Regions from separate parts of the Bradyrhizobium sp. CCBAU 53351 genome, predicted to be linked through region 1. Evidence: riboswitches for the same ligand, from Rfam matches in the RefSeq annotation. Region 1 holds a riboswitch; the other holds the start of a gene.
The links. A riboswitch is a leader RNA that binds a small molecule or an ion and turns the genes downstream of it on or off. The one in region 1 is predicted to bind cobalamin.
Positions count from the first base shown of each region.

Region 2: it holds a riboswitch for cobalamin, as region 1 does, so the genes downstream of both, XH83_RS16465 (TonB-dependent receptor) here and XH83_RS12650 (DUF1636 domain-containing protein) in region 1, are expected to answer to the same signal.

Region 1 covers NZ_CP030059.1:2,724,064-2,738,994, forward strand. Annotated here, with positions in the region: gene XH83_RS12610 (hypothetical protein) at 1-193, shown strand, start outside; gene bluB (5,6-dimethylbenzimidazole synthase) at 211-843, opposite strand; gene cobS (adenosylcobinamide-GDP ribazoletransferase) at 848-1,630, opposite strand; gene cobU (bifunctional adenosylcobinamide kinase/adenosylcobinamide-phosphate guanylyltransferase) at 1,627-2,130, opposite strand; gene cbiB (adenosylcobinamide-phosphate synthase CbiB) at 2,253-3,194, shown strand; gene cobD (threonine-phosphate decarboxylase CobD) at 3,206-4,171, shown strand; gene XH83_RS12640 (cobyric acid synthase) at 4,160-5,608, opposite strand; gene cobO (cob(I)yrinic acid a,c-diamide adenosyltransferase) at 5,614-6,249, opposite strand; cobalamin riboswitch at 6,290-6,510, shown strand; gene XH83_RS12650 (DUF1636 domain-containing protein) at 6,603-6,977, shown strand; gene cobW (cobalamin biosynthesis protein CobW) at 6,974-8,008, shown strand; gene cobN (cobaltochelatase subunit CobN) at 8,008-11,256, shown strand; gene cobG (precorrin-3B synthase) at 11,253-12,416, shown strand; gene XH83_RS12670 (precorrin-8X methylmutase) at 12,416-13,045, shown strand; gene XH83_RS12675 (precorrin-2 C(20)-methyltransferase) at 13,048-13,779, shown strand; gene cobJ (precorrin-3B C(17)-methyltransferase) at 13,776-14,510, shown strand; gene XH83_RS12685 (cobalt-precorrin-6A reductase) at 14,486-14,931, opposite strand, start outside.
Region 2 covers NZ_CP030059.1:3,511,037-3,525,967, forward strand. Annotated here, with positions in the region: gene XH83_RS16420 (hypothetical protein) at 227-622, shown strand; gene XH83_RS16425 (hypothetical protein) at 619-807, shown strand; gene XH83_RS16430 (hypothetical protein) at 850-1,152, shown strand; gene XH83_RS16435 (lytic transglycosylase domain-containing protein) at 1,237-3,438, opposite strand; gene XH83_RS16440 (adenylate/guanylate cyclase domain-containing protein) at 3,755-5,491, shown strand; gene XH83_RS16445 (hypothetical protein) at 5,597-5,788, shown strand; gene XH83_RS16450 (hypothetical protein) at 5,941-6,150, shown strand; gene XH83_RS16455 (fumarylacetoacetate hydrolase family protein) at 6,255-7,103, shown strand; gene XH83_RS16460 (hypothetical protein) at 7,185-7,442, shown strand; cobalamin riboswitch at 7,489-7,703, shown strand; gene XH83_RS16465 (TonB-dependent receptor) at 7,817-10,054, shown strand; gene XH83_RS16470 (hypothetical protein) at 10,128-10,709, shown strand; gene ilvD (dihydroxy-acid dehydratase) at 12,142-13,863, shown strand; gene XH83_RS16480 (tetratricopeptide repeat protein) at 13,850-14,683, shown strand; gene xth (exodeoxyribonuclease III) at 14,742-14,931, opposite strand, start outside.

The DNA of each region.
Region 1 (14,931 bases):
GGAAAGCTTCAACGGGCTCGGCTATCGAAACCACAATGCCAGGTCGCCGTATGTCTGGGGCTGCACCAATTTGTACGTGTCCGGAAAGTTCGGACGTGACGCCACCTTTGATCCCAATTTGAAGGACATGCGATGCGGGGTGGGCGCGGCTCTTAAAATGCTCATGCAGCGCAAGATTGTCGAGCTGCCGTAGCGGAAATCCCGTTCGTCTCAGCGCCGCAAGGTAAACTCGTCGGCGCCCAGCCGGTGCTCCCATTTCGCCTGCTCGAGCTCGGGTTGGTCGCATTCGACCTCGGGATAGCCGATGCAGAGATAGGCGATGAATTTCCAGGTATCCGGCACGTCGAGAATGGCATGGATGCGATCCGGGTTGAGGATCGACACCCAGCCGAGGCCGATGCCTTCCGCGCGCGCGGCGAGCCACATCGCGGTGATCGCGGCGACGACGGAATATTCCGTGGTCTCCGGCATGGTGGCGCGGCCGAGGCCATGACCGGTGTCGCTGGCCTTGTCGGCGAACACGGCGAGATGGCCGGGCGCCTGTTCGAGGCCCGACAGTTTCAGCGTGGCATAACGCGCGGCACGCTCGCCGGAATAGCAGCTGAGCGCATCGGCATTGCATGCCCTGAAGTCTTCGATCACGGCCCGGCGCCGCGCGGCGTCATCGACGATGACGAAGCGCCAGGGCTGGCTGAGGCCGACCGAGGGTGACAGGCAGGCGGTCTCGATCAGCCCTGCGATGGCGCCCTCCGGCAGCGGATCGCTGCGAAAGCGGCGGACGTCGCGGCGCCACACGAACAGCTCGTGCAGTTGCCGACGGAAGCTGTCGTCGAACTCGACCATGGGGTCAACGTCCGATCTGAAAGGCTGCGGCGACCAGCAGGATCAAGATTTCGCCGATCTGCTCGAACGCTCCGAGAATGTCGCCGGTCTGCCCGCCGATCTGGCGGATGGCCAGCCGCGCCAACGTCCATCCGGCGAGCGACAGCAGGACCAGGCCGACCAGCGCCTTGCCTGGCCCCAACGCCAGGACGAGCGCGAGCGTTCCAACCGCGAAGGCGATGGCGACACTGCGGCCCGGCGGCACGCCGGTGCTCGCTGACAGTCCGTCCGGCCGCGCGGGCGGCACCAGCGACATGAAGGCCGGCACGCCCGCGCGCGCCGCCGCATGCGCGGCGCACAGCGCCAGCGCGGCGGCGATGGGATCGGCGATCGTCGCGAGCGCGCTCCAGCGTAGGCCGAACGACAGGATCAGCGCGCAGGCTCCGTACGTTCCGATCCGGCTGTCACGCATGATCTCCAGCTTGCGCTCGCGCGTGCGTCCGCCGCCAAGTCCGTCGGCGGTATCTGCGAGACCGTCCTCGTGCAGCGCGCCGGTGATGAGGGCGGTGGTCGCCAGGGCGAGCAGGGCAGCAAGGTTCGGTGTCAACCCGCAACGGAAGGCGACCTTGTAGGCGAAGGCGCCGGCAAGGCCGACCAGCAGTCCCGCGAAGGGAAGCGCCCAGGTCGCCCGCGCGATGGCGCCGTCAGCCGCCGGCTTCGACGATGCCACCGGGAGGATCGTGACGAACGACGCCGCCATCCTGAGATCGGCGACAATGTCTTTGAGGAGTTCGGCGCGCGGCATCATTTCAGTTTCATCGGCAGGCCGGCGACGACGAACTCGACCTCGTCAGCGATCGCAGCGATCATCTGGTTCATGATCCCGGCGGCATCGCGAAAACTGCGCGCCAGCGCATTGTCGGGGACAATGCCGAGGCCGACTTCATTGGTGACGAGCACGACGGGGCTTTTCAAGCGGGGGAGGACGGCTGCGAGTTCGGTCACTTCGTGCTCCCAGTCGCGCGTCGCATGCATCAGATTGGAGAGCCACAGCGTCAGGCAGTCCACCAGTCGTGCGCCGCCGCCGTCCGTCTCGGCCAGTGCGGATACGAGATCGAGCGGCACCTCGCGTTCGAGCCAGTCGGTTCCGCGCCGCGAGCGATGCTTCGCGATGCGCGCCTCCATCTCGGTATCGAGCGCTTCGGCCGTCGCGACATAGACCGGCTGGCCGGCAAAGGTGCGCGTGCGCATTTCCGCGCGCTTGCTCTTGCCCGATCGGGCTCCGCCCGTGATCAAGATGACGGCCATGAAACTCTCCTCGAGGGCCTGACTAACCATCAATCGCCGCCAAAGACAAAGCCGAAATCAGATGCGGAGGGGGTTGCGCTTGGCCCTCGCTTTGCGCAACAGGGGCGGGACAGGAGGCGAGATTGGGCTTTGCGGGCGCGATGGTGGTGGCGATGGCGGTGGATGCCCTCCTGGGCTGGCCGTCATGGCTGTTCGCGTGGATCGGTCATCCCGTGACCTGGCTGGGTCGGCTGATCGGCGCCATCGATCGCAGCTGGAATCGCGCCTCCGATCCGCCGGCGCTCCGCCGCGCGGCCGGTATCGCCGGAGCGCTCTTGGTGATCGCAGCCGCCGTTGCGATCGGTTGGATGATTCAGGTCTTGCTGCCCGCGGGTTGGATCCAGATCGTGCTGGTCGGTGTCCTGGCCTGGCCCCTGGCCGCGCTGCGCTCGTTGCACGATCACGTCGCGGCGGTTGCGGCTCCGTTGCTGGCCGGGGACATTGCGTCCGCGCGCGAGGCGGTTTCGCGTATCGTCGGTCGCGATCCCGCGGCGCTCGATGAGGCCGGGATCGCGCGTGCGGCGATCGAGAGCCTTGCAGAGAACGCGTCCGACGGCATCGTGGCGCCGGTGTTCTGGGGCGCGCTGTTCGGATTGCCCGGCATTTTGGGCTACAAGGCGATCAACACGCTGGACTCCATGATCGGCCATCGCAGCGAGCGCCACGAAGCCTTCGGTTGGGCCGCCGCGCGCATCGACGATGTCGTCAACTTCATCCCGGCGCGCCTGACCGGATTCCTGTTCGTGCTGCTGGCGCCGCGACGATCCGAAGCGCTGGCGTGCATGACGCGGGATGCGCGCCGTCACCGCTCGCCCAATGCGGGCTGGCCGGAAGCGGCCATGGCCGGCGCACTCGGTGTACGGCTCAGCGGCCCCCGCATCTATCACGGCAGCATCACGAACGAGCCCTGGCTCAATGAAGGCGCGCGCGATCCGCTGGCCGCGGATATCGGCGAGGGACTAACGGTTTATCGCCGCGCCATGTTGCTGCTAGCCGGTGTGCTTGCGATCCTGGCCTTCGCGTGAAAGAACGGGGCATGCGCGAGCACGGTGGAAATCTCGATCTGGCCCAGCAGCGTTTTGGCGGACGCGCTGAGGACTGGATCGACCTGTCGACCGGGATCAACCGGCTGCCTTATCCCGTGGGCGAGGTGACGGCGCGCGCGTGGACGGCGCTGCCATCGCGAGCCGAAACCGACGCTCTGCATCAGGCTGCGCGGCACGCCTACCGCACGCGCGCGCCGATCGTCGCACTGGGCGGCGCGCAGGCCGCCATTCAATTGCTGCCGCAACTCGGGCCGCCCGGCCGCGCGGGCATCTTGGCTCCGACCTATAATGAGTATGCGGGCGTGCTGTCGGCCGCGGGCTGGGACGTGCAGGAGGTCGGCGAGCTCGGCGCGCTTGAAGACGCAGACCTCGCCATCGTCGTCAATCCCAACAATCCCGACGGCCGGAATCATGCGCCAAAGGATCTGCTCGCGCTTCTGCCGGGCGTCGGCCGTCTCGTGATCGACGAGAGCTTTGCCGATGCTGTTCCGGCATTGTCGCTCGCGAGCGAAGCGGATCGGCCTGGACTGCTGGTCCTGCGCTCCTTCGGAAAGTTTTATGGTCTTGCCGGCCTGCGGCTGGGTTTCGCACTTGGTAGTGCGGCTGATGTGGCCAAGCTCGCGGCGGCTTCGGGGCCATGGCCGGTCTCGGGTGCAGCGATCGCCATCGGTTGTCGCGCGCTGCACGACGATGCCTGGGCCGAGGCCACGACCGCGCGGCTTGCGCGCGATTGCGTTCGTCTCGACGAGATGGCGCGTGCGCAGGGATGGCGGCTCGTCGGCGGCGCGTCGCTGTTTCGTCTCTACGAAACGCCGGATGCGCTTGCCGCGCAGGAGCAGCTGGCACATCGCCATATCTGGTCGCGCGTGTTCACGCACAATCCGACATGGCTGAGGCTCGGCCTTCCCGGCAGCGAAAGCGAATGGTCGCGGCTCGGAGAGGCGCTAGCGTGCTAGCGCGAGCAGGCCTTCGACGTCGAGATGCTTTTCGATGTGATCGGCCAACGCCTCGAGCGCGCTCTCGACTCGGGCCGCATACGGCTCGTTACCGGCGGGAATGTCGAGCTTTGCCAGGTACGCCTTGCGGAAATCATCCGAGGTGAACAGGCCGTGCAGATAGCTGCCCTGCACGCGGCCGTCGCGCGAGATCGCGCCTTCCGGCTCGTCGTTCAGCTTCGCGAAGGGACGTGCGCGATCCGGTCCGTCGGTGCGGCCGATGTGGATTTCATAAGCTTCGATCGGCTGCTCCGTGGCGGCATGCACCGCCGCGACACGCGTCAGCGTCTTCTGCGGGCTCATCACCGTCTCCACATCCAGCAGCCCGAGCCCCGGCGTGTCGCCCGCGGGCCCTTCGATGCCGTCGGGATCGGCGACGCGGCGCCCGAGCATCTGGTAGCCGCCGCAGAGGCCGAGCACGTGGCCGCCCCGGCGATGATGCGCGAGCAGGTCGATGTCCCAGCCCTGCGCGCGCAGGAAGGCGAGATCGCCGCGAGTGGATTTTGAGCCGGGGATGATGACGAGCCTGACGTCGCCGGGGATTGCTTCGCCGGGGCGCACCATCACGAGATCGACTGAAGGCTCGAGCTTGAGCGGATCGAGATCGTCGAAATTGGCGATCCGCGACAGCGCGAGGCACGCGATCTTGCACTGGCCCGGCTTGCGCGCGTCGCTCAGCCCCAGCGCGTCCTCGGCCGGCAGCTCGCCGGCGCGGGCAAACCAGGGCAGCACGCCGAAACCGCGCCAGGCGGTTTTTTCTTCGATCAGCCGGTAGCCGTCGTCGAACAGCGTGGGATCGCCGCGGAACTTGTTGATGACAAAACCTTGGATCATCGCGGCATCGTCAGGATCGATCACCGTCTTGATGCCGACGAGCTGGGCGATGACGCCGCCGCGATCGATGTCGCCAATCAGTACGACGGGCACGTCGGCCTTGCGCGCAAAGCCCATATTGGCGATGTCGGCCTTGCGCAGATTCACTTCGGCCGGGCTGCCGGCGCCTTCGACCAGCACCAGATCGGCGCGCGCCTTCAGCCGCTCGAAGCTCTCCAGCACCGCGCCCATTAGCGAGGGCTTCATGGCCGCATAGTCGCGCGCGCGCGCCGTCGCGATGCGCTTGCCATGCACGATGACCTGCGCGCCGACATCGGTCTCGGGCTTGAGCAGCACCGGATTCATGTCGGTGTGCGGTTCGACGCCGGCGGCGAGCGCCTGCAACGCCTGCGCGCGGCCGATCTCGCCGCCATCGACGGTGACGGCCGCGTTGTTCGACATGTTCTGCGGCTTGAAGGGGAGCACACGCAAGCCCCGCCGCGTGAAGGCGCGCGCGAGACCGGCGACGATGAGCGACTTGCCCACGTCCGAGCCGGCCCCCTGAATCATCAGCGCCCGTGCCATCGACTTCAGAACTCGACGCCGGCCTGCGCCTTGATGCCGGAGCGGAAGGGGTGCTTGACCAGCGTCATCTCGGTGACGAGATCGGCGATCTCGATCAGCTCGTCCTTGGCGTTGCGCCCGGTGAGCACGACGTGAGTCATCGGCGGCTTCGAGGTCGTCAGGAACTCCACCACCTCGGCGATGTCGAGATAGTCGTAGCGCAGCGCGATGTTGATCTCGTCGAGCACGACCATGCGCAGGCTCTCGTCAAGGATCAGCTCCTTGGCCTTCTCCCAGCCGGCGCGCGCGGCGGCGATGTCGCGGGCGCGGTCCTGTGTCTCCCAGGTGAAGCCTTCGCCCATCGCGTGGAACTGACAGAGCTCGCCGAAATGGCCGGTGAGCAGGCGCCGCTCGCCGGTGTCCCAGGCACCCTTGATGAACTGCACGACGGCGCAGGGGAAGCCGTGAGCGACGCAGCGCACGATCATGCCGAAAGCCGAGGAGGACTTGCCCTTGCCGGCGCCGGTGTGCACGATGATGAGGCCCTTTTCGCCGCTCTTGGTCGCCATGATCTTGCCGCGGGCGGCCTTCTTCTTCGCCATTTTCTGGGCGTGCCTGATGTCGGTGTCCTCGGTTGTTTGGGTATCCGGTTCAGGCGTCATGGGTCCCGGTCCTTCGGCTTGACAAGAGGCGGCCACCGGCAAATGGTGGCCCGGCGTTGGTTCCTGTCCTATGACAGGCGAAGAGGGAATGCGATAGGGTCCGAATCGGCAAGATTAGGGTCCAAAATGCAGCCGCCCCCGCGACCGTGACCGGAGAGATGCCCGAAGCCACTGATTCCCACGGGAATCGGGAAGGCGGGGATCGAAGGGCAAAACCCTGCTCCGCAAGCCGGGAGACCTGCCAGCGCGACGAGTTTTGGACCGGCGGACGGGGTGTTCCGCGACGGGGAAACGGGCCTTCTGAAGAATGGTCCGTGTGCCTCATCGCCTCCCGCTGATATCTGGAAGAGGCGATGACCGTCACACTTCATGTCTGCATCACCTGCCGTGCCGGCGAGACGCTCGGCGAGGGCGAGACGACGCCCGGCAAGCGCCTGCATGGTGCGATCCTCGAGGCTGGCGTGCCTGACGGCGTCAATGTGGTTCCCGTCGAATGCCTCTCTGCATGCAGCCAGGGCTGCTCGGTCGCGCTCAGCGCGCCCGGCCGCTGGTCCTATGTCTATGGCCGCCTGTCGGATGCGAATGCGCAGGACGTGGTCGCGGGCGCGGCGGCCTACGCGGCCGCGCCCGATGGCCTCGTGCCCTGGCGCAGCCGGCCCGAAATCTTCCGCAAGCAGTCGCTTGCCCGCATTCCCCCTGTTGCCGTCGTGCCGGAGGCCGCCGAATGAGCTCGCTCGCAAAAGTCCCTGTGACGGTGGTCACCGGTTTCCTCGGCTCCGGCAAGACGACGCTGATCCAGCATCTGCTCGCGAATCCCAATGGCAAGAAGCTCGCGGTGCTCGTCAACGAGTTCGGCAGCGAGGGCGTCGACGGCGAGATCCTGAAGTCCTGCGCCGACGCCAATTGCCCCGAAGAGAACATCGTCGAGCTCGCCAATGGCTGCATCTGCTGCACCGTCGCCGATGATTTCATTCCGACCATGGAGCAGCTCTTGGCGCGCCCCGTGCGGCCCGATCACATCCTGATCGAGACCTCGGGCCTGGCGTTGCCGAAGCCACTCTTGAAGGCGTTCGACTGGCCCGAGATCCGCTCGCGCATCACGGTCGACGGCGTGATCGCGCTGGCCGATGCCGAGGCCGTCGCGGCCGGCCGCTTCGCGCCCGATCCTGATGCGGTCGAAGCGCAGCGCGCGGCGGACGAAAATCTCGACCACGAGACGCCGCTGTCGGAAGTGTTCGAGGACCAGATCGCCTGCGCCGACATCGTGCTGCTGACCAAGGCCGACCTTGCGGGCGCCGCCGGGATCGAAGCCGCCAGGGCTGTGATCACCGCCGAGATGCCGCGCCGCGTGCCGATGCTGCCCGTCACTGACGGCGCGATCGACGCCCGCTTGATCCTCGGCCTCGGCGCTGCCGCCGAGAACGATCTCGCCGCACGTCCCTCGCATCACGACGGCGAGGAGGAGCACGAGCACGATGATTTTGCCTCCGTCGTGATCGATCTCCCTGAGGTCGCCGACATCGACGCGCTGGTCGCCTCGGTGCAGAAGCTGGCGCGCGAGCAGAATGTGCTGCGCGCCAAGGGCTATATCGCGGTGGCGGGCAAGCCGATGCGCCTGTTGCTGCAGGCGGTCGGCGAGCGCGTGCGCCACCAGTTCGACAAGCCCTGGGGCGCAGATCTCCGGCAATCAAAGCTCGTCGTGATCGGCGAGCATGGCGATATCGACGAGGCCGCGATCAGGTTGGGATTAGGTATCTGATGCACGTCGTCTTCCGCGAGAGCCGCGGTCTCGAGGAGACCGCGACGCCAAGAGACATCGGCCAGGACCCGGCCGATCTCGTGGTGCTCTCGTATTCGGATTCCGACCTTGCTGCCTTCGCAGCCGGCTGGCGCCGTGGCCGGGGCAGCCTGCCGTCGCTGCGGCTCGCCAACCTCGCCGAGCTGCGTCATCCGCTGTCGGTCGACACCTATGTCGAGCGCACCTTGTCGCAGGCGCGCGGCATTCTGGTGCGGCTGATCGGCGGCGAATCCTATTGGCCATACGGCCTCGCCGCCCTTCAGCAACTGGCGAAGGATCGCGGCATCGTGCTCGCCGTGCTGCCGGCCGATGGCCGCGACGACGTCAGGCTTGATGCCTATTCGACCTTGCCGGTCTCGACGCTGCGCCGCCTCAAGGTGCTCTGCGATACCGGCGGCCCGGTCGCGGCGCAGGCGGCGATCGCGCAACTGGCACTGGCCTCGGGACTTTATGCCGGGCCTGTTGTCGGCGACATGACCGTGCCCGAGATGGGATTCTTCGATCCCGCGCGCGGTGTCATTGCTGCGCCGGCGGGCGGCGAGGGGAAGCCCCTCGCGCTGGTGACCTTCTATCGCTCCTATCTCACGGCCGCCGACACCGGCCCGGTCGATGCGCTGATCGCGGCGCTGCGCGAGAATGGTTTTGACGCGTTCGGCGCGTTCGTCACCTCGCTGAAGGCTCCGGGTGTCGCGGACTGGTTGCGCGCGTATCTTGCGACGAAGCCTCCGGCGGCGATCGTCAACGCAACGGCGTTCTCCGCCATCGGCGACGACGGCACGACGCCGTTCGACGCCGCATCGTGCCCCGTGTTCCAGGTCGCGCTGTCCACGGCGCGACGCGAGGACTGGGCGACCTCGTTGCGCGGCCTGTCGCCCGGCGATCTCGCGATGCATGTGGTGCTGCCCGAGGTCGACGGCCGGCTGTTCGCGGGCGTGGTGAGCTTCAAATCCGCCGCCGACCGTGATCCGGATTTGCAGTTCTCGCATCTGGCGCACAGGCCCGATGACGAGCGCGTGAAAGCCGTCGCCACGCGCGTTGCGGCGTGGCGGCGCCTCGCGGAAAGGACAACCGCCGAGAAGCGGCTGGCGATCGTGCTCTCGAACTATCCGGGGCGGCCGCATCAGATCGCGCACGCGGTCGGACTCGATGCGCTGGCTTCGGTCGAGGCCCTGATGTCCGATCTCGCCGAGGCTGGCTTTGATGTCGCGCCGGTTCGAGCTCTCGGTGAGACGCTGCTGACGCGAAATTTGACGTGGAGCGTTGCCGACTACCGCACGGCGCTCTCGGGCCTGCCGCAATCCTTGCAGGACGATCTCGCGCAGGCCTGGGGCGCGCCGGAGAACGATCCAGGCTGTCGCGATGGCGCATTCCATTTCGCCGCAATCCCACGCGGTCGGTCGGTCATCGCGGTCCAGCCGGAGCGTGGCGATGCCGCCGCGCGTGATACCGACTATCACGATCTCGCCCGCACGCCGCGCCATGCCTATGTCGCGTTCTATCTCTGGCTTCGGCAGCAGGGCTGTGATGCCGTCGTGCATATGGGCGCGCATGGCACGCTGGAATGGCTGCCTGGAAAATCCGTCGCGCTGTCGTCTGCGTGCTGGCCTGAGGCGCTGATCGGCGATCTCCCGATCATCTACCCCTTCATCGTCAACGATCCCGGCGAGGCTGCACAGGCCAAGCGGCGCATCGGTGCCGTCACCATCGGCCATCTCCCGCCGCCGCTGGAAACATCGGCCGTGCCGGAAGGTTTGCGCCGGCTCGAACGTCTTCTCGACGAATATTCGACCGCCGACGGTCTCGACCCCGCGCGCCGCCAGCGGCTGATCGCGGCGATCCGCGACGAGGCGCGTGCGGCGGGCCTCGAAGACGATCTCGGCCTCGATGCCTCGGCCGCGCCGGCCGAAGCCATTCCGCGGATCGATCGCTTCGTCTGCGATCTCAAGGAAAGTCAGTTCGGCGACGGTCTGCACGTGTTCGGCCGCGGCGCCTGTGGCGAGGCGGAGCGCGATGCGCTACGTGCCGCCCTTGCAGGGCAGCGTGTCGCGCCGGGGCCGTCGGGCTCGCCCTATCGCGGCCGCGCCGACGTGCTGCCGACCGGGCGCAATCTCTTTGCGGTCGACCCGCGCGCCGTGCCGACGCCGTCGGCGCATGCGCAGGGGATCAAACTCGCCGAGGAGCTGCTGCGGCGCCATTTGCAGGATCACGGCGACTGGCCGAAAGGCCTCGTCGTCGATCTCTGGGGCTCGGCGACGATGCGCACTGCGGGCGAGGAGTTTGCCATGGCGCTGCATCTGGCCGGGCTCGCGCCGCGCTGGGATCACGCCTCCGGCCGCGTCACCGGCTACGACATCATCGCGCCGGCCGAGCTCGGCCGCCCGCGCATCGATGTCACGTTGCGCGTCTCGGGCCTGTTCCGCGACGTCTTCTCCGGTCTCGCGCAATTGTTCGAGGCCGCTTCCGAAACGCTTGCAGGCCGCGACGATGAGGGCGAGGAAAATCCGTATCGCCATCGCACCTCGCGCGTGTTCGCGCCGCGGCCCGGACAATATGGCGTCGGCCTCTCGGCGGTCCCCGATGCCTTCACGCCGGAGACGCGGGATGCCGCGGGCGAAGCCTGGCTGTCGGCCTCGTCATGGGCGTTCTCGGCGGATGGCGAGATGCAGCATGACCGCGCCGGCATCGAGCAGCGCCTCGCGGCCGCCGACGCCTTTGTCCATGTTCAGGATCTGCCGGAAACCGACCTGCTGCTTGCCGCCGATTACGCCGCGCATGAAGCCGGGGTTGCGGCGGCAGCCGTGCATCTCGGCGCGGCAGCGCCATCGCTCTATCACCTCGACACGACGCGTCCCGAACAGCCGCACGCGCGCACGCTGACGGAAGAGATATCGCGCGTCGTCCGGGCGCGCGCCGCCAATCCGGCCTGGATCGCCGGCATGATGCGTCACGGCTTTCGCGGGGCCGCGGAGATCACCGCAACGCTGGAGCATATGGCCGCCTTCGCGCATCTTGCCGGCGCCGTGCCGCCGCATCTGTTCGATCTCTATTACGACGCGACGCTTGGCCATGACGACGTCCGTGCCTTCATGGCGCGCGAGAATCCTGCGGCGCTTGCCGCGATGGAAACCTGTTTTGCGCGCCTGCACGATGCGGCGCTGTGGCAAACGCGCCGCAACTCGATCGCGGCGGCGCTGCGGGAGGCATCATGAGCGCGTCTGCGGTCAAGGGCTGGTGTCCCGGCGCGCTGCGCCCGATGCTGTCGGGCGACGGGCTCGTGGTGCGGGTGCGGCCGTTCGGTGGGCGGCTTGAAGCGCCACAGATCATCGGGCTTGCCGAACTCGCCGGGCAACACGGCAACGGCCTGATCGATGTGACGAGCCGCGCCAATCTCCAGATCCGCGGCGTCAGCGAGCAAAGCCACCGGCCGCTGCTCGACGGCCTTTCGCAACTCGCGCTGCTCGACCCCGACGCCGAGATCGAAGCCCGACGCAATATTCTGGTGACTCCGTTCTGGAGCGGCGGTGACGAAACCCAGTCGCTCGCCGCTGGGCTGGAGGAGGCGCTGGCCGATCGCGGCCTCGCGCTTCCCACCAAGTTCGGCTTCGCCATCGATGACGGACGGTCGCGGGTGCTCGCCGGCGATTCCGCCGACATCCGCATCGAGCGCGATCGCGCGGGCCGCCTTCTGGTGCGGGCCGACGGCGCGCGGCTCGGCCGCTCCGTCGCGCGCGGCGAGGCCGTGAGCACGGCGCTGGCGCTCGCAAGCTGGTTCCTGGTCTCCGGCGGCGCGAAGGACGGGCGCGGCCGGATGGCAGCCCACATCGCCTCCGGCGCGGCGTTGCCGCCATCGCTGCGCGGCGAGACGGAGCCTGCGCCCGTGATGGCGGCGTCGCGGCCCGGGCACTATCCGCAAGGCGCGATGGTCGGCGTCGCGTTCGGGCAGCTGCTGCACACGACGCTGCATCAGTTCGCCGGTTGTGGCCATGCGCTACGCATGACGCCCTGGCGAATGGTGCTCAGCGAAGGCAAGCGCGAGATGCCGAGCGCGCCGGGCCTCATCACCGAGCCCTTTGATCCCGCGCTGCGCGTCATCGCCTGCAGCGGTGCGCCGCGCTGCCGCGAAGCCCATGCCGATACCCGCGCGCTGGCCGCGGCGCTCGCGCCGCGCATCGCCGCCGACGCGCGGCTGCACGTCTCCGGCTGCGGCAAGGGCTGCGCCCATTCCGGCACGGCCGCCGTCACGCTGGTTGCGACGCGCGCCGGCTTCGATCTCGTCCGCAACGGTTCGATCCGCGATGAGCCGGTCCTGCGCGGGTTGAACGGCGCCGACATCGTCAGCGATCCCTCGATCCTCGTCGGAGGGAACTGATGCCGCACATTTACGAGACCGATGGCGCGGCGATCTACCGGCAGTCCTTCGCCACCATTCGGACTGAGGCCGATCTTGCCCGCTTCACGCCGGCCGAGGAGCAGGTCGTGGTGCGGATGATCCACGCCGCCGGCATGGTCGGCCTGGAGGCCCATATCCGCTTCACGCCGGGCATGGCGACGATCGCTCGCGCCGCTTTGCAAAGAGGCGCGCCGATTCTGTGCGACGCACGCATGGTTTCGGAAGGGATCACGCGTGCAAGGCTTCCCGCGGCCAATGCCGTCATCTGCACGCTCGGCGATGAGACCGTGCCCGCGCTCGCGCAATCCATGCGCAACACCCGCTCGGCCGCGGCACTCGAACTGTGGCGGCCGCATCTGGACGGCGCGATCGTCGCGATCGGCAATGCGCCGACGGCGCTGTTTCATCTGCTCAACATGCTGGAGGATACAGACTGCCCGCGGCCGGCGGCGATCATCGGCTGTCCGGTCGGCTTCGTCGGTGCAGCCGAGTCCAAGGCGGCGTTGATGGCCGCTCCGCCGGCGCCGGCGCTGACCGTCGAAGGCCGCCTCGGCGGCTCGGCGATCACGGTCGCGGCCGTCAACGCGCTGGCGAGCCGGAGCGAATAGCGATGGGACGCATCATCTGCTGCGGTCTCGGCCCCGGTGATCCCGATCTGATGAGCGTGCGCTCAGACCGCACGGTGCGGGCTGCGAAGCACGTCGCATACTTTCGCAAGAAGGGCAGGCCGGGCCAGGCGCGGCGCATCGTCGAGGGCATGCTCGCGACTGACGTCACCGAATACCCCATGGAATACCCTGTCACGACGGAGATCGCCTTCGACAGTGCGGAATACGTCCAGCTGCTCGCCGGTTTCTACGACGAATGGGCGGAGCGTCTGGCGCGGCTTTCGCGTGCGGTCGACGTCGTTGTGCTCTGCGAGGGCGATCCTTACTTCTACGGCTCCTTCATGCATCTGCACACGCGCCTGCAAGGGCGTGTCGAGATCGAGGTGATCGCCGGCATTCCCGGCATGGTCGGCTGCTGGAACGGCGTCGGCCAGCCGATCGCGCTTGGCGATGATGTGACGACCGTGCTGATGGGCACGCTTCCCGAAGGTGAGCTCGAGCGCCGCATGCGGGATTCCGATGCGCTCGTCGTGATGAAGACCGGCCGTAATCTTGCGAAAGTGCGCCGCGCGCTCGCATCTGCCGGCCGGCTGGACGACGCCTGGCTGGTCGAGCGCGGCACCATGCCGGGCGAGCGTGTGGCGCGGCTCGCGGAGATCGATGCCGCCGACTGTCCCTATTTTGCGATCGTGCTGGTGCACGGCAAGGGCCGGCATCTGGAAGCCGCCGAATGACGGGCACGCTGACCATCGCGGGCCTCGGGCCGGGCAGCGATGCCCTGGTGACGCCCGAGGTCACGGCCGCGCTTGCCACCGCGACCGACATTCTCGGCTACGCGCCCTATGTCGCGCGCGTGCCGCCGCGTGCTGGGCTGAAGCTGCATCCCTCCGACAATCGCGAGGAGCTGCAGCGCGCCGGCGAGGCTTTGCGGCTCGCCGCAGAAGGCCGGCAGGTCGTCGTCGTGTCATCCGGCGATCCCGGCGTGTTCGCGATGGCCTCGGCCGTGTTCGAGGCGCTGGAGCAGGCGCCGCAATATCAGGCGCTGCCGATCCGCGTGCTGCCCGGGATCACCGCCATGCTGGCGGCGGCTGCGCGTGCCGGCGCGCCGCTCGGCCATGATTTCTGCGCGATCAACCTCTCGGATAATCTCAAGCCCTGGACGATCATCGAGAGGCGTCTGCGCCTCGCAGCGGAAGCCGATTTTTCGATTGCGATGTACAATCCGCGATCGGCGAGCCGGCCCGAGGGCTTTGGCCGCGCGCTCGCGGTGCTGAAGGACGCCGGCTGCGGCGAGCGCTTCGTCATCTTTGCGCGCGCGGTCAGCGCGGCCGACGAGAAGATCGTGACCGTGACGCTGAACGAAGCGGCGCCGGAGATGGCCGACATGCGCACGCTGGTGATCGTCGGCAATTCGCAGACGCGCCGTGTCGGCCGCTGGGTCTATGCACCGAGGCGGGTCGAATGACCGAGCCACTCCATCACCTCAGCGACGCTCTCGACCCGTCGGCGCTCGGGCAGCGTCGGCCGCGAGATCATGACCACGGGAAGGCCGAGCATGCGGGCCGCGTCGACCTTGGCACGCGCGCCGTCGCCGCCGGAATTGCGGGCGACGATCCACGCGATCTCGCGGGCGCGCAGCATCTCGAGCTCGCTGTGAAGCGTGAACGGCCCGCGCGACACGATCACGTCAGCGGCGAAGGGCAGGGCCGCCTCCTGCGGATCGACGAAGCGCAGCGTGTAGGCATGCTGCGGCTTCATCGCGAACGGCGTGATATGCTGGCGGCCGATGGCGAGGAACACGTTCGCGGGCGCCTCCGGCAGCGCGGCGGCGGCGGCACTGATATCTGCAACCTCGATCCAATTGTCGCCGGACATGCTGCCCCAGG
Region 2 (14,931 bases), 790 kb from region 1:
ACTCCGAGCGCCGTCTCGAGTCCAAAAGCTGCGCCCTCTGTGCCGGGAAGTTTGGCTTGATCCGATACTACTCCTGGCGGACGCCGCTCTGCTCGCGGAAATGCCTCGACCGGTTCAGGGCACGTCGCGAACGCGACCGCCGCTGGCTGTTCCAATGTCAGGTGGCATGAGGATCGGCCGCCGCACCTAACCCGTCAGGTTCATTTTCTCGTCCGGAGGCTGTGAGTTGAACCGAGGCTGCAAGCTCCTGTTGGCGATCACGCTGCCGCTTCCGCTGGCAACGGGCTTGAAGGCCGAGGACGCTGGACGGGATGGATCGCATCGTCACCATCCGCCTCAGGATCAAGCGCTGCACGAGAAGTTCTATTCGAACTGGCGCATGCCGGACAATCCGGTTCTGAGCTGCTGCAACAATGCGGATTGCTACCCGACCGAGATACGCTACGTCGAAGGCAAGATCTACGCCCGGCGCCGGGAAGACGGGAAATACATCCTGATCCCGTCCCAGAAGGTCGAGCGCAACAGGGACAATCCCGACGGCCGCAACCATATCTGCGCGCCCCCGCCGGCCGCCTCTCTGGTCGATACGGTCTACTGCTTCGCGCTGGGAGGTGCCACGTGAGATTCATATTGGTGAACGGCAGAACCCCGTTCCGCAAGACGTCGTGTCTGTGGTGCTGCGAGGAGATCGACGGTGGCTATCTGCGCGATGCCAGGACGCTGCTGCGCTACTGCGGCTACGAGTGCTACGCAATTCACCAGGAAGCGGCGCCGGTGATCCAGGAGCGTACGCGCGCGGCGTCCTGAGCAGACGGGCAGGAAAGAGGCGAGGACACGGCATTGAGATTCATGCTCGTCAATCAGGAACATCCCCGCCACGGCGCGGCCTGCAGCGCATGCGCCCGGCCGCTGGGTTCGAGTTACGTCCGGCAGGTGTCCAGGCAAGAGCGGTATTGCGGCTACGATTGCTACCGCCAGCAGACGGCCATGGACGTGCTGTGGCCTTACCGCAGCGCGATCGAGACGGTCGCGGTGCTGACGGCCATCACGAGCTGGAGCTGGATGATGCAGATGGGCGCGCTCTCGCGCTCATTGGCTGAGGCATATCTGCGCGTGCACAACCTTCGAACCCTGGAAGGAGGTGACGGCTAGCCTCACGATGCCGGCCGCGCAGATCCGTCGGCCGCAGTTCCCGCGTCCAGCTTCGCGCCGCGTCCAGCCCCGGCGGTCGCGAGGCTAGGGCGATGGGGCTGCGGCCGATGCCGTTGGTTCCGCGCTCACTTCGTGCGTCGTGACGCGCTGCTCGGATTTCGCGGCGATCATGCCGCTGTCCTCGAACCTTGCGCGGTAGACCTGCACGTTCTCGATCACGCGCTGGACGTAGTTGCGCGTCTCCGACAGCGGGATGCGCTCGACCCAGTCGACCGGATCGACATTGGGATCCCTGGGGTCGCCGCGGGCCTGCACCCATTCGCGCACCCGGCCACGGCCGGCATTGTAGCCGGCGAAGGTCATGATCTGGTTGCCGCGATATTCCGACAACAGCGCGCTGAGCTCGGCCGCGCCCATCTGCGTGTTGTAGACGGGATCGGAGACCATCTTGTCCCAGTCATAGGTCAGGCCGAAACGCTTGGCGGTATCGCGTCCCGCTTCCGGCGTCACCTGCATCAGCCCGACCGCGTTGGCGGCCGACTTGTCGCGCTGGTCGAACGAGCTTTCGGTGCGCGCCACCGAATAGATCACGCTGGTCTCGATCGCAGGCGCGACCTGCCGGTGCTCAGGGATGCCGATGGTCGGAAACGCGTAATGGTCGAGCGCGAGCCCGCGCGCCAGCGCCGTCTTGCCGACCTCCAGCATGACGCGCGCATCGCTGCGCCGTCCGGCGAGCTCGCCGAGCGATTCCAGCGCGGTGACGTCGGTGCTCTCCTTGGCAAAGTCTTCGGCATAGTAGAACACCATGTCGCGCTCGCCGATGCCGTAGAGCATGTCGGCGGCACGCACGCGCTCGTCCGTGGGCGGCGTATCGGCGGCGGCCAGGACGGGCGAGGGCGGACGCAGCTCGATGCGGTCGAGGCCGAGCTTTGCACGGGCCAGCTGGCCGTAATAGGCGGTCGGATAGCGCGATGCCGCCCGATAGCTCATGCGCGCATCGGCCACAGCACCCATCGCCTCGGCGGCGCGGCCACGCCAGTAATGGGCGCGCGATAGCGCGATCGGATTGGCCGAGCCTTCGTCGATGGCGGCGAAGTGCACCATCGCCGTCCTGGGATCGTCGAGGAAGCGCAGCGCGATCCAGCCGCACATGAAGTGGTAGTCGACGCGGTAGACCTCCTTCTCCGGCACAGCCGCAGTGCGTACCACGTCGTAGGCGGTCTTCGCCTTGCCCTGGTCGAGCAGCTTGCGCGCGAGCAGGCGGCGCTCGCGCCACCAGGCATCGGTATCCTGCGCCGCCATGGTCTCGGGTGCAGCGGCCAGGATCACCTCGGCGGCATCGTCGATGCGATCCTTCTGCAGGTGCCATTGAGCGCGGCACAGCACATAGCCGAGGTCGCGGCGTGCATCGGTCGCCACGTCGTCGAGATAATCCTTGGCCTTGCTGGCCTTGCCGGTCACGGCGGCGCAGGCCTTGACGATTGCGAGCGCATCCTCGCCGAGCCGTCTTGCGGCGCGGCGGGCGCCGGCGTAGTCCTTGGCGCCGAGCCGCCTGTCCATGCGGGCGCGATGATCGTCCGCAGTCAGGAGATCGCGGAACGCCTCGTAGGAATCCTCCTCGCTGCGCTCGGACAATTCGTCCGTGCGCCAGGCCTCGCGCACCAGCCGCGTGGCCCGGTCGGTATCGCCTTCGGCGAGCAGCACGCGGGCGAGCGCGAACTTGCCCTTGGCGCTGATCGGACGGTCCATCGTGAATGTGTGCACGATGGCGGCGTCGCTCTTCTCCTGCCACAGCCGCGCCTCGGCGCGGCGGCGCAGCAGGGTGCGGCTCGGCCAGTCCGGATTGGCGGCGAGGAAGGCGGCGTAGCGCTTGAAATTCGCCGTGCTCTCGGAATGGCGCAGCATGAACCAGTCGGCGAGCTTCTGCCCCGCAGGATCGGCAATGCGATCGCGCGCCGCGCTTGCGTCCTCGGTCTTGCCCTTGCGCGCGAGGTCGATTGCGTCCTTCAGCGCGGCGAGGTCGCCGGTCAGCGGCGGCGACGCCGGTTTGCTGGACGGCTCGTCGCTGCTCTTCGACTTGCGCTTGGCCTCGGCATGCTTGCCATTTGCTTGCTTGACATGCCGCGCCTTGCCGCTAGCTGCATGACGCGACTTGCCGGCTTTGGCCTCATGAGACTTCTTCGGCGCGGACGATTTGTGACTGCTCTTCGCCGCGAGCTCGGTCGGAAGGAGGGCCAATGCGGCCACGGCAACGACACACGCGAGCGAGCGTAGGCACTGGTTCATTCCATGGTCCCCCTGCGAAACCATTACAAACCAAGGTCCGCGACGACATGCGGCTTGAGAATCAAAGACGACGGCAAACGATGCCACGGCATCGTTTCGCATCCTTCACGCTGTCGCAACAATGCGGCAAAATACGGATTGGAACCGGGGAACTTGGGAAGGGACAGTCCCTTTAACCATTGTTAACGCATTGGGCTCGCGCGCCGCTTGCCGACGGCTCACCGCGTCATGGATGCGCAGATGCGCGTGTTCCCTGGACCAAATCCGGTGTATTGAGTTCCCGGTTCCGTCCTTTCACCCTTTGCCCCCTGCACCTATGCCGATTTTCAACCAGTCGATCCGGCGCAAGATCGTCGGCATCGCCCTCGGATTGATCGTCCTGATGCTGGTCACCTCGGTCCTGTCGATGGTGATGTCGAGCCAGGTCGGCGTCCTCCTGGACGAGCTGACCAACCGCTACATCCCCGCCTACAGCCATCTCGCCCGCGCCAACATCCGTTCTCTGGAGCGGGCGCTTGCGCTGCGGCAGATGGTGATGACCCGAATGGGATCCTCGTCGGACGAGGAGGCCTATGCGGCGCGGCTTCGCGACTTCCAGGCATTGGACCGCAAGTTCGAGGAGGAGGCCGAGACCGCGCGCAAGCTCATCAACGCGATCATCGACGATCCCAGAACCTATTCCGACAATGCCGCGCTGGCGCGGCTCGACGTTCGGATCGAGAGTGCCGTCGCCGAGCTGCGGCGCGATCTGGACGAGGGCAATGCCAGACTGGTCAAGCAGGTCGACGCCAAGGACATGCCCGCGGCCCGCGGCACGCTGGAGCATCTCGATATCTTGCGCGATGCGTTCAACCGCAAGATCGACGCGATCCGCGCCGACATGCTGGCGCAGGTGTTCTTCTCGACGTCGCAGGTGATCAGCCGCCAGCATCAGGCGATCGTCGTTTCGGGCGTCGTGACCTTGCTCGCCGCGATCGTCGGCTTGGTCTTTGCGCTTCTGGTGTCCAGCGGCATCACGCGACCGGTGCGGCTGCTGCTCGCCGGCGCCCGCGAGGTCGAGGCCGGCCGCTTCGACAAGACCATCACCGTCTCCACCCAGGACGAGATCGGCGAGCTCGCCGCGGCCTTCAACCGCATGACCGAGCAGCTCCGCCACAACGAGCGGATCCGCGAGACCTTTGGCCGCTACATCGATCCCAAGGTGGTGCAGGGGCTGATCGACCGGCCGGAGGTCGCGATCGACGGCGAGCGCCGGGTCATGACCATCATGTTCTGCGACATGAGCGGCTTCACCTCGATGAGCGAAGGCATGACGCCGCGCGGCCTCGTCAGGGTGATGAACCACTATTTCACGGTGATGTCCGCGCCCATCCGAAGCAATCGCGGCGTCATCGACAAATATATCGGCGACGCCATCATGTCCTATTGGGGCCCGCCCTTCATCGAGGAGGGCGAGCAGGCGCTGCTTGCCGGCACCGCGGCCATCGAGATGGCCGACCAGGTGCCCGCGCTGCAGCGCCAGCTGCCGGACCTGCTCGGCATTCGCGCCATGCCCGCGCCGTGCGATTTGCGGATCGGCATCGCCACCGGTGAGGTGCTGACCGGCAGCATCGGCTCGGAGCTGATGATGAGCTTCACGGTGATGGGCGATGCCGTGAACCTGGCCTCGCGGCTGGAAGCCGTCAACAAGGTCTACGGCACCCGCATCCTGATCTCGCAGGCCACCGCCGAGGCGATCGGATCGCAGCTCGAGCTGCGCGAAATCGATCGCCTGGCAGTCGCCGGCCAGACCGCGCCGCAGGCGATCTTCGAGGTGATGGCGAGGGCTGGCGCGCTCACGGATGCGCAATTTGGCTTGCGCACACACTATGCCGAGGCGCTCGCCGCCTATCGCGCCCGGCGCTTCGACGCGGCGCGCGCGGCCTTTGGCGCGGCGCTCGAAGCCGTCCCCGGCGACGGCCCCTCGCGCACGATGCTCGGCCGCATCGCGCAGTTCGAGGCGGGCCCGCCGGACCAGGGATGGGACGGCGCCTGGCGCCTCGACAGCAAATAGGCTGCCGCACCGGAAAAATTCATTCTACGGGATAACGATGTTCGCCGTGACCTATTTCCCGGGCTTAGGTTGGATGTCCTTGAGGCGTTTGATGGGGACACGCCGATGCCAGAACTTCAGGACAGGCTGGAACGGTTCGAGACGCTCACCGCCGAATGCGAGCTGATCGCCAAGCTCGCCACCGACAGCACCAAGCGCGAGTTCTATCTGAAGCTTTCGGACCAGTACCGTCAGCTGGCGCTGGACATGCGGCAGGCGATCGCGACCAAGGCGGCGGAAACTCAGGCGGCGGCCTGAGGCCGGCTGCAATCCGTTCTTAACGTTTGGCGCGCATCCTGATGGCATGCGGGCGTCGCTGATCGGCGGTGCCCGTGTTGGGAAGGCCGGGGTTCGCTGCAATGCAGCGTGCGCCGTGAACGTCGTTTTGCCATGCCTCACAGGGCAATCCCATGCGCCTCGTTGCCGTGATCATCATCGCGCTCATGACGGCGGCCTGCGACCAGGAGCAGGACATCACCGGCTCGACGCCGGTCTGTCCCTTGCGGAACTACAGCTACAACCCCCGCGACATGAACCAGTGCGTCAATGCCTGTAAATCATGCGATCGCGGCACGACCGTCACCTGCACGACCTCCTGCAGCCTCAAGGGCGCGCGCTGAGCGCATCGCCTGCTGCCTTGCAGGGATCGCAACCGCGCCATCCCCGGCCGCCATCGTCCCCGCCATCTCGACCTGATAGGGTCGGTTGAGCAGGGGGACATCGGATGAAATTCGCAAGCTTCGAAATCAACAGCGCGGCGTCATGGGGTCTGGTGGAGGGCGACACCGTGGCCGATCTCGGCGCGGTGCTGCGCGATCGCTATCCCGATCTCAAATCGGCAATCGCCGCGGGCGTTCTGTCCGAGGTCGCCGCCGCGGCAGCCCGGGCGAAGCGCTATCCGCTGGCCAGCATCGCCTTCCTGCCTGTGATCCCGAACCCCGACAAGATCCTCTGCATCGGGCTCAACTATGAGAATCACCGCAAGGAGACCGGGCGTACCGAGGTCGAGAATCCCACCGTGTTCGGCCGCTTCGCCAACAGCCAGACCGGGCATCTCACCGACATCATCCGCCCGAAGGTCTCGACCCAGCTCGACTTCGAGGGCGAGCTCGCCGTCGTGATCGGCAAGGCCGGCCGCTACATCCCCCGCGCCGAGGCGTTCGGCCATGTGGCCGGCTATGCCTGCTACAACGAGGGCAGCGTCCGCGACTACCAGCGCCATACCCATCAGTTCACGCCGGGCAAGAACTTTCCCGCCACCGGCGCCTTCGGTCCGTTCCTGGTGACGCCCGACGAGGTCGGCGAGGTCGGGCCGCTGCGGCTGCAGACCCGGCTCAACGGCGAGGTGGTGCAGGACACCACCATCGATCAGATGATCTTCGATATCCCGCGCCAGATCGAATATTGCTCGCAGTTCACCCGGCTCGAGCCCGGCGACGTCATCGCCACCGGCACGCCGGGCGGCGTCGGCTCGCGGCGCACCCCGCCGCTCTGGATGAAGGCGGGCGATGTCGTCGAGGTCGAGATCGACAAGGTCGGCCTCCTTCGCAATGCCGTCGCCGACGAGGTCTAACGGAACCGGCGGTGCTGGGGCACCGGAACGATTCACGTGGGTTAGCCATTGAGACGCGGGCAGGACGCGGAGTCCGATGGAATGGGTATGCTCGATCCCGGCCGATTTCTGGTGTCGTGCTCGCATTGCGATGCCTGGCCGATGGCGGCCAACGTGAAGCGGTCGAGCTGGTCGGCGTCGCCGCATGAGGTTCGCTTTGTCTGCACGCGCTGCCGCCGCGAGGAGACTGCGATCGTCTCGGCCTCCGGCGAATTGACCCCGATCAAGCGCGTCGATGTTCCGCCTCGCGATGTCGCTGCCGCCTGGGCCCAGGCCCAGCGTTTGCGAGGGCGGACTTGAGCCGCAGTTGCTACACCGACTGCCGATTGACTCTCCGGCGGAACGGCACGTAGATGATCGCGACGGTTCTCCTCATGGAGATCAAAAGGGAATGTGGTGCGGGGCGTCCCAACGCCGGGATTTGTCTCAACGCCACGGCTGCCCCCGCAACTGTAAGCGGTGAATCTTTCGTCCTGTGCCACTGGGAATCTCGGTCCTGGGAAGGCGACGCAAGGTAACGACCCGCGAGCCAGGAGACCTGCCGTCAGCCGTGGTCACACGCGAGGATGTCGGTCGGGGAGTACAGACATTGGCTTCACCGGAGCAGCCCATTGCTCTGCCGTGAAACCTCGTTCGCTGTGACGTGCCACCGACGTCATACCGAGGTTACAACATTGTCCCGTCTCGCTTCTGCTGCCCGGCGCCTCAGCGTAGGCCTGTTCGCATCCGTCTCGCTCCATTCGCTCGGTCTCTCCGCGGCCTTCGCCCAGCATGCTGTCGCCGAGCAGTTGCCGCCGGTCGAGGTGAGCAAGCCCGACGATCAGAACCGCACGCGGGCCAGGGCGATCGGTGAGGGTGAGGCGACGAGGCCGCGGCGAGCCGCGAATGTCGCGCCGGCAGGCAATGGCACCGGCTCATCCGGCCCGGGCTCCGGGGCTGTCGCCGGTGACGGCGGCATCATCGGAGCAGCCACGACCGTCATCACGGCCGCGGATATCGCGCATGCGCCGTCGCAGACGCTTGCCGAGATCATCGCCACGCAGACCCCGGGAGCCCAGATCACGACGTTCTATGGCGGGCAGATCGGCGCCAAGACCAGCGTGGACCTGCGGGGCTTCGGCGCCTTTGCCACCGCCAACACGCTGGTGCTGGTCAACGGCCGGCGGCTCAACGACGTCGACATGGCGCAGGTGGACCTTTCCACCATCCCGCTCAATTCCATCGAGCGTATCGAGATCACGCGCGGCAATTCCGGCGCGGTGCTCTATGGCGACAACGCGGTCGGTGGCGTGATCAACATCGTCACCAAGACCGGAAGCGGCGGACCGCCCGTGACCGCGCGCATCGAGGCCGGCTTCGGCTCGTTCAACACCAGGCTCGGCAATGTCTCGACCTCGCTCAATTCGGGGCCGTGGTCGACCTCGTTCTACGGCAATGCCGTCAGCACCGACGGCTATCGCGACAACAATCGCTATTCCCAGCAGAATGGCGTCGGCAATCTCAATTACACGACGCCGGGCCTCACGGCGTTTCTCACCGTCACCGGCGACAATCAGGAGCTGCGCCTGCCGGGCGGCCGCACCGTCGATCCCTCCATCGGCCTCGACGAGCTCAAGACCAGCCGGCGAGGCACGAGCACGCCGTTCAACTACGCCAACCAGCAGGGCATTAGCGCGACAGCCGGCTTCGCCAAGACCCTGGTCAACGGCGTCGATCTTATCGTCGACGGCGGTGTGCGCGACAAGAAGCAGCAGAGCGCGTTCTTCTCCAGCCCGGCGCCGGTTCCTGCCTTCTTCACCTCGACTTATGTCGATTCCAACCTGACGACGTGGTCGATCACGCCGCGGCTCAGTGTGAAGAGCCTGTTGCTCGGCATGCCGTCGCAGTTGCTGACCGGCATCGACTACTACGATGCGAGCTTCCGGCAGGACCGCGGCGCCGGGCAGGGGCTCGCCGCCTGGCACAATTACGACCTCAGGCAGCAGACGGTCGCCGGCTATTTCCAGCACACATTGGGAGTCGCGCCCACGACCGACATCTCCTACGGCGCGCGGGTGCAGAACGTCAGGCTTGCGGCACGCGACAATTTCGACGCGGCGGCGCCGTTCAACGCCGACATCGGCGCGTCGTCGCTGACCAGCGAGGAGACCCAATATGCGCTGCATCTCGGAGCCGAGCATCGCCTCAATGACATGGTCTCGCTGTTCGGCCGCGCCGCGCGCGCCTTCCGCACGCCTGACGTCGACGAGCGGCTGTCCTCGGGGCCGTCCTTCGATCCTCTGACCTTCGCGGCCATCCCGCAAACGTTTCAACTCAAGACCCAGACCTCGCAGGACATCGAGGGCGGCCTGCGCATCAAGGGCGGCGGACTGCAGCTGCAGAGCAGCCTCTATCTGATGGACCTCACCAACGAGGTCCATTTCAACCCGGTCCTGTTCTACAACACCAACCTCGATCCGACCCGCCGCTACGGCTCGGAGACCAGCCTGTCCTACCGCGTCAACGACGCCCTGCTGCTGCGCTCCGGCATGGCCTATACCCGCGCGGTCTTCCGCGAGGGCGTCTGGGCCGGCAACGACGTGCCGCTGGTGTCGCGCTATACGGCAAGCGCCGGCGTCACCTGGAACATCTGGCAGAACTATCTGGTGCTCGATGCCACCGCGCGGTTCTGGAGCGAGCGGCGCATGGACAACGACCAGGCGGGCACGCAGAAGCCGATTCCGGCCAACGGCACGATCGATCTCAAGCTCAGCGGCCAGGTTGAGCGCTACTTTTGGTCGCTCAGCGTCAACAACGTGCTGAACGCGCTCTACTACGACTACGCCATCGCCAGCACCTTCACCGACGGCCGCTTCAGTGCCTATCCGCTGCCCGGCCGCTCCTATCTGCTCAAGGCCGGCGCGACGTTCTGATCAAGGCTTACACCTCGCTACGGCTGTCGCTCACCCTCAGATGAACTGGTATTCCTCAACAAGGAGATCATCCATGGCCCTCAGCATCCTGCCGTCTCACGGCGACGGCTTCCGCCTTCACCCGGTCGCGCCGCGCCTTGCGCCGATGTTCTGCCTTGCGCTGCTGACGGCATCATGCGCGCTCGCAAGCTTCGCTTTCGCCTGCGTCACGCCGTTTGCGGCCTTCGCCGTCGTTGCGGCGGCGATGCTGCCGCTGCGCCCGGCGCTGCTCGTCGTCACCGGCGCCTGGCTGGTGAACCAGACCATCGGCTTCGGCGCGCTGCACTATCCCGTTGACGCCGGTACCATCGCCTGGGGCTTTGTCATCGGCGCGGCTGCGCTGCTGGCGACGGCGATCTCGTCGATGGTGCCCGGCCTGCTGCCCCGGGGGCGCACGCCGCTGGTGCTCGCGATCATGCTCGTCACGGCCTATGCAGTTTACGAGCTCGCGCTGCTCGCCGCGACGCCGTTCCTGGGCGGCGAGGGCGCCTTCACCGTCGCCATCGTGACGCGCATCGCCCTGACCTGCGCCGTCTGGCTCGCTGGACTCGTTGCGGTATGCGAGATCGTCCGCCTGGTCGATCCGTTCAGACACAAGGGCGCAATGTCGGCCTGAGCGACGCCATCGTAGATCGTAGCCCGGGGAGCGTAGCGATACCCGGGACAGTGCTGGTGGAATCCCGGATGTCGCTCCGCTCATCCGGGCTACGCGGCCGTGCCCTGTGTCGGCCTCTGTCAACCCCTCGCCGCGAAAATATTCCACTTTACCGAAATTCGGTTTTGGCGCATATGTCGCCCATCCCGGCTCACCAGGAGGGGCGATCTCGAGGTCGTCTTGATCGCGAGCCGGGTTTGCGGTGGACGCGGCAGCGTCGGCATGAGAGGTGCGGGCAGGGCGGGTAGTCCCTGTGAGCCCGCGGCCGCGTGCAGACGAACGGCGCTGCTAGGCTTCGTCTCGCCTGTAAGTTTTCAGCTCCGTCGACAGGGCTGGAAATACTGCGGCGACATGGCGGGCCGTGCGTACGGCAAAACCGTGTGGTCCTGGCCGTCGTTGCTACGGTCAAGCCGGATCGAAGATGCGCGCGAGCCCAACCGGGTGGGCGGCATCATCCAATTCGAACGGCGAGGGAGGCCAAAGGAAAGTTCGGCTCCCGGGAGAGCGCGGCATAAGCCGTCCGACCATCGCGCAGGGAAGGCCGAGTGATCGGCACCACCTGTATGCTGCTGTGCGGTTTTCTGCGTGCGCGTGCAATTCGCGCAGCGGACCGCGGGTGCGATGTCAGCACCCGGCCTTCCCTGCGCCCTCTTGGATTTGAGGGACGAGAGATGAAGCAAAGCTCGGGCGAATTCAGCCGCGAGGCTGAGAAGCTGTGTCTGCTGCCACACAATAAGTGTCATCGCCCGGCTTGACCGGGCGATCCAGTACTCCGAGACGGCAGTGACTGAACCGATAAGCCGCAGCGTACTGGATTCCCCGCTTTCGCGGGGAATGACAGCGTCACTTGGAGAAGCAACTTGCCGCCTCATCCTCCGTCATTGCGAGCGCAGCGAAGCAATCCAGAATCCATCCAGGGAGAGACTCTGGATTGCAGATGCGAAGCAGCGTCCGGTCGACGGTGCGCTGCTGAGCCAGGACGCATCTCACCGCGACCTCCGGTGCAGTTTCTAGGTCCGGCGACACCAGTCTGTGGCAGAGGGGCCGACTCACGTACTTGCACCTCATCTCGAACCGGAGCGGCGTGCGCCCCTGGCATAGTGAAATCAAAGATTGTGAGCTGCCATCTGCGAGATGGTATTACAGTAAGCGAACCCGTGTCTTCCCGGTAACGATTGTGCTGTCGATGCAACACTCGGTTCCGATTTAACCTTCATCACTCGTGGTTCGCCTCACCGCCGCTTTTTGGCCACACCCAAACATGAATAAAATCGCTCTAATGTTCTAAGGGCAGCGGCGGTCCTCGAAGGCGACGAGAAAATCCCAAGGTCGATTCAAATCTTGGCTCTGATTTTTCGCCTCTGAAAGGGTTCACCGGGGAAACTGGTTTGCGATGGGCGCCAAGATTGACAAGCAGAGGCTGCCAAGCCGTCACGTGACGGAAGGCCCTGCGCGCGCGCCCCATCGGTCCTATTTCTACGCCATGGGTCTGACCACCGAGCAGATCCACCAGCCCTTCGTCGGCGTCGCCTCCTGCTGGAACGAGGCCGCTCCCTGCAACATCGCGCTGATGCGTCAGGCCCAGGCGGTGAAGAAGGGCGTGGCGTCGGCCGGCGGCACCCCGCGCGAATTCTGCACCATCACCGTGACCGACGGCATCGCCATGGGCCATGACGGTATGCGCTCCTCGCTGCCGTCGCGCGAATGCATCGCCGATTCCGTCGAGCTCACCGTTCGCGGCCACGCCTATGATGCCCTGGTCGGGCTCGCCGGCTGCGACAAGTCGCTGCCGGGCATGATGATGGCGATGGTCCGTCTCAACGTGCCCTCGATCTTCATCTATGGCGGCTCGATCCTGCCCGGCACATTCCGCGGGCAGCAGGTCACCGTGCAGGACATGTTCGAGGCGGTCGGCAAGCACTCGGTCGGCGCGATGTCGGACGAGGACCTCGACGAGATCGAGCGCGTGGCGTGCCCCTCGGCGGGCGCCTGCGGCGCGCAGTTCACCGCCAACACCATGGCGACCGTCTCCGAGGCGATCGGCTTGGCACTGCCTTACTCGGCCGGTGCGCCTGCACCGTATGAGATCCGCGACGCCTTCTGCATGACCGCCGGCGAGAAGGTCATGGACCTGATCGCTCAGAACATCCGGCCGCGCGACATCGTTACCCGCAAGGCCCTGGAGAACGCCGCCGCCGTGGTCGCGGCCTCCGGCGGCTCGACCAATGCTGCGCTGCACCTACCGGCGATCGCGCATGAGTGCGGCATCAAGTTTGACTTATTCGACGTCGCCGAAATCTTCAAAAAGACACCATATGTCGCGGATTTGAAGCCGGGTGGCCGTTATGTCGCCAAAGACATGTTTGAAGTAGGTGGCATACCGCTTCTGATGAAGACGCTGCTCGACAACGGCTTCCTGCACGGTGATTGCCTTACCGTCACGGGCCGCACGATCGCTGAAAACCTCAAGAGCGTGAAGTGGAATCCGCACCAGGACGTGGTGCACCCGGCAGACAAGCCCATCACCGTGACAGGCGGTGTGGTCGGCCTGAAGGGCAATTTGGCGCCAGAAGGTGCGATCGTGAAAGTCGCGGGAATGTCCAACCTCAAGTTTACCGGTCCGGCCAGGTGCTTCGACCGCGAGGAGGATGCTTTCGAGGCGGTCCAGCAGCGCACCTACCGCGAAGGCGAAGTCATCGTGATCCGCTACGAGGGGCCGAAGGGCGGCCCCGGCATGCGGGAAATGCTCCAGACCACCGCGGCGCTGACCGGCCAGGGCATGGGCGGCAAGATCGCGCTCATCACCGACGGCCGCTTCTCCGGCGCCACCCGCGGCTTCTGCATCGGCCATGTCGGGCCGGAAGCTGCCATTGGCGGCCCGATCGGGCTGCTCGAGGACGGTGACATCATCGAGATCGATGCGGTCAATGGGACCCTTAACGTTAAATTGAGCGACGCCGAGCTCGCCCAGCGCAAAACCAAATGGAGCGCTCGCGCGACTAACCACACGTCGGGTGCGCTCTGGAAATATGCTCAGCAGGTTGGACCAGCGGTCGGGGGGGCAGTGACCCATCCGGGCGGCGCGCACGAGAAACAGTGTTATGCGGACATCTAGGCGTGCCATAGTTGCGTTTGTGTTGGGGGTCAGTGCGCTGGCCGCGCCGGCGCTTGCCTTCGACGGCGCTCCGGTCAACCCGAAGGATGCGACCATCCCGGTCGTGACCACGTTGCCGGGGACCGCGGCGACCATGCGCGGCAGGATCGCGCCGGCGACCGCGCCGCAGGAGACCTCGCTCAGTGCGCTGCAATATGCCGCCGAGGGTGGCCACCCCATCGCGCAGTGGAAGCTTGGCCGCATGTACGCCAATGGCGACGGCGTCGCCCAGGACGATCTGCGCGCCTTCGAATATTTCAGCCGGATCGCCAACGCGCATGCCGAGGACAGCCCGTCGGCGCCGCAGGCGCAGATCGTGGCCAACGCCTTCGTCGAGCTCGGCCGTTACTATCTCAGCGGCATCCCGAACTCGAAGGTCAAGTCGGATCCGGAGCGGGCGCGTGAGATGTTCTCCTATGCCGCGTCCTATTTCGGCAATGCCGATGCGCAATACGATCTCGCCCGGCTGTACCTGAAGACGCCGGACGCCTCGCGTGAGGATTTCCGCTATGGCGCACGCTGGCTCGGTCTTGCCGCGCAGAAGGGCCAGCACGAGGCGCAGGCGCTGCTCGGCCAGATGCTGTTCAACGGCGACCGTCTGCCGCGGCAGGCCGCGCGCGGCCTGATGTGGCTGACCCTGGCGCGCGACAGCGCCGGCACCGCGGAGACCTGGATCAAGGAAAGCTACAACCGCGCCTTCGCCAAGGCCTCCGACGACGACAAGGCCATGGCCCTGCAATTGCTCGAGCAGTGGGTGCAGGACGGCGGTAATCGGCGCTGAACGCCGGTCATTCCGGGTCTGATGCTTTGCATTGCCGGGGAATGACGACGCGGATGGCCTACGCCGCCTCGAGATCCAGATCCGCCCACACCGGCACATGGTCCGACGGCTTCTCCCAGCCGCGCACATAGCTGTCGATCCCGACATTGGCGAGCTTGTCGCTGGCCTGCGGCGACAGCAGCAGATGGTCGATCCGCAGCCCCTGGTTCTTCTGCCAGGCGCCGGCCTGGTAGTCCCAGAAAGTGTAG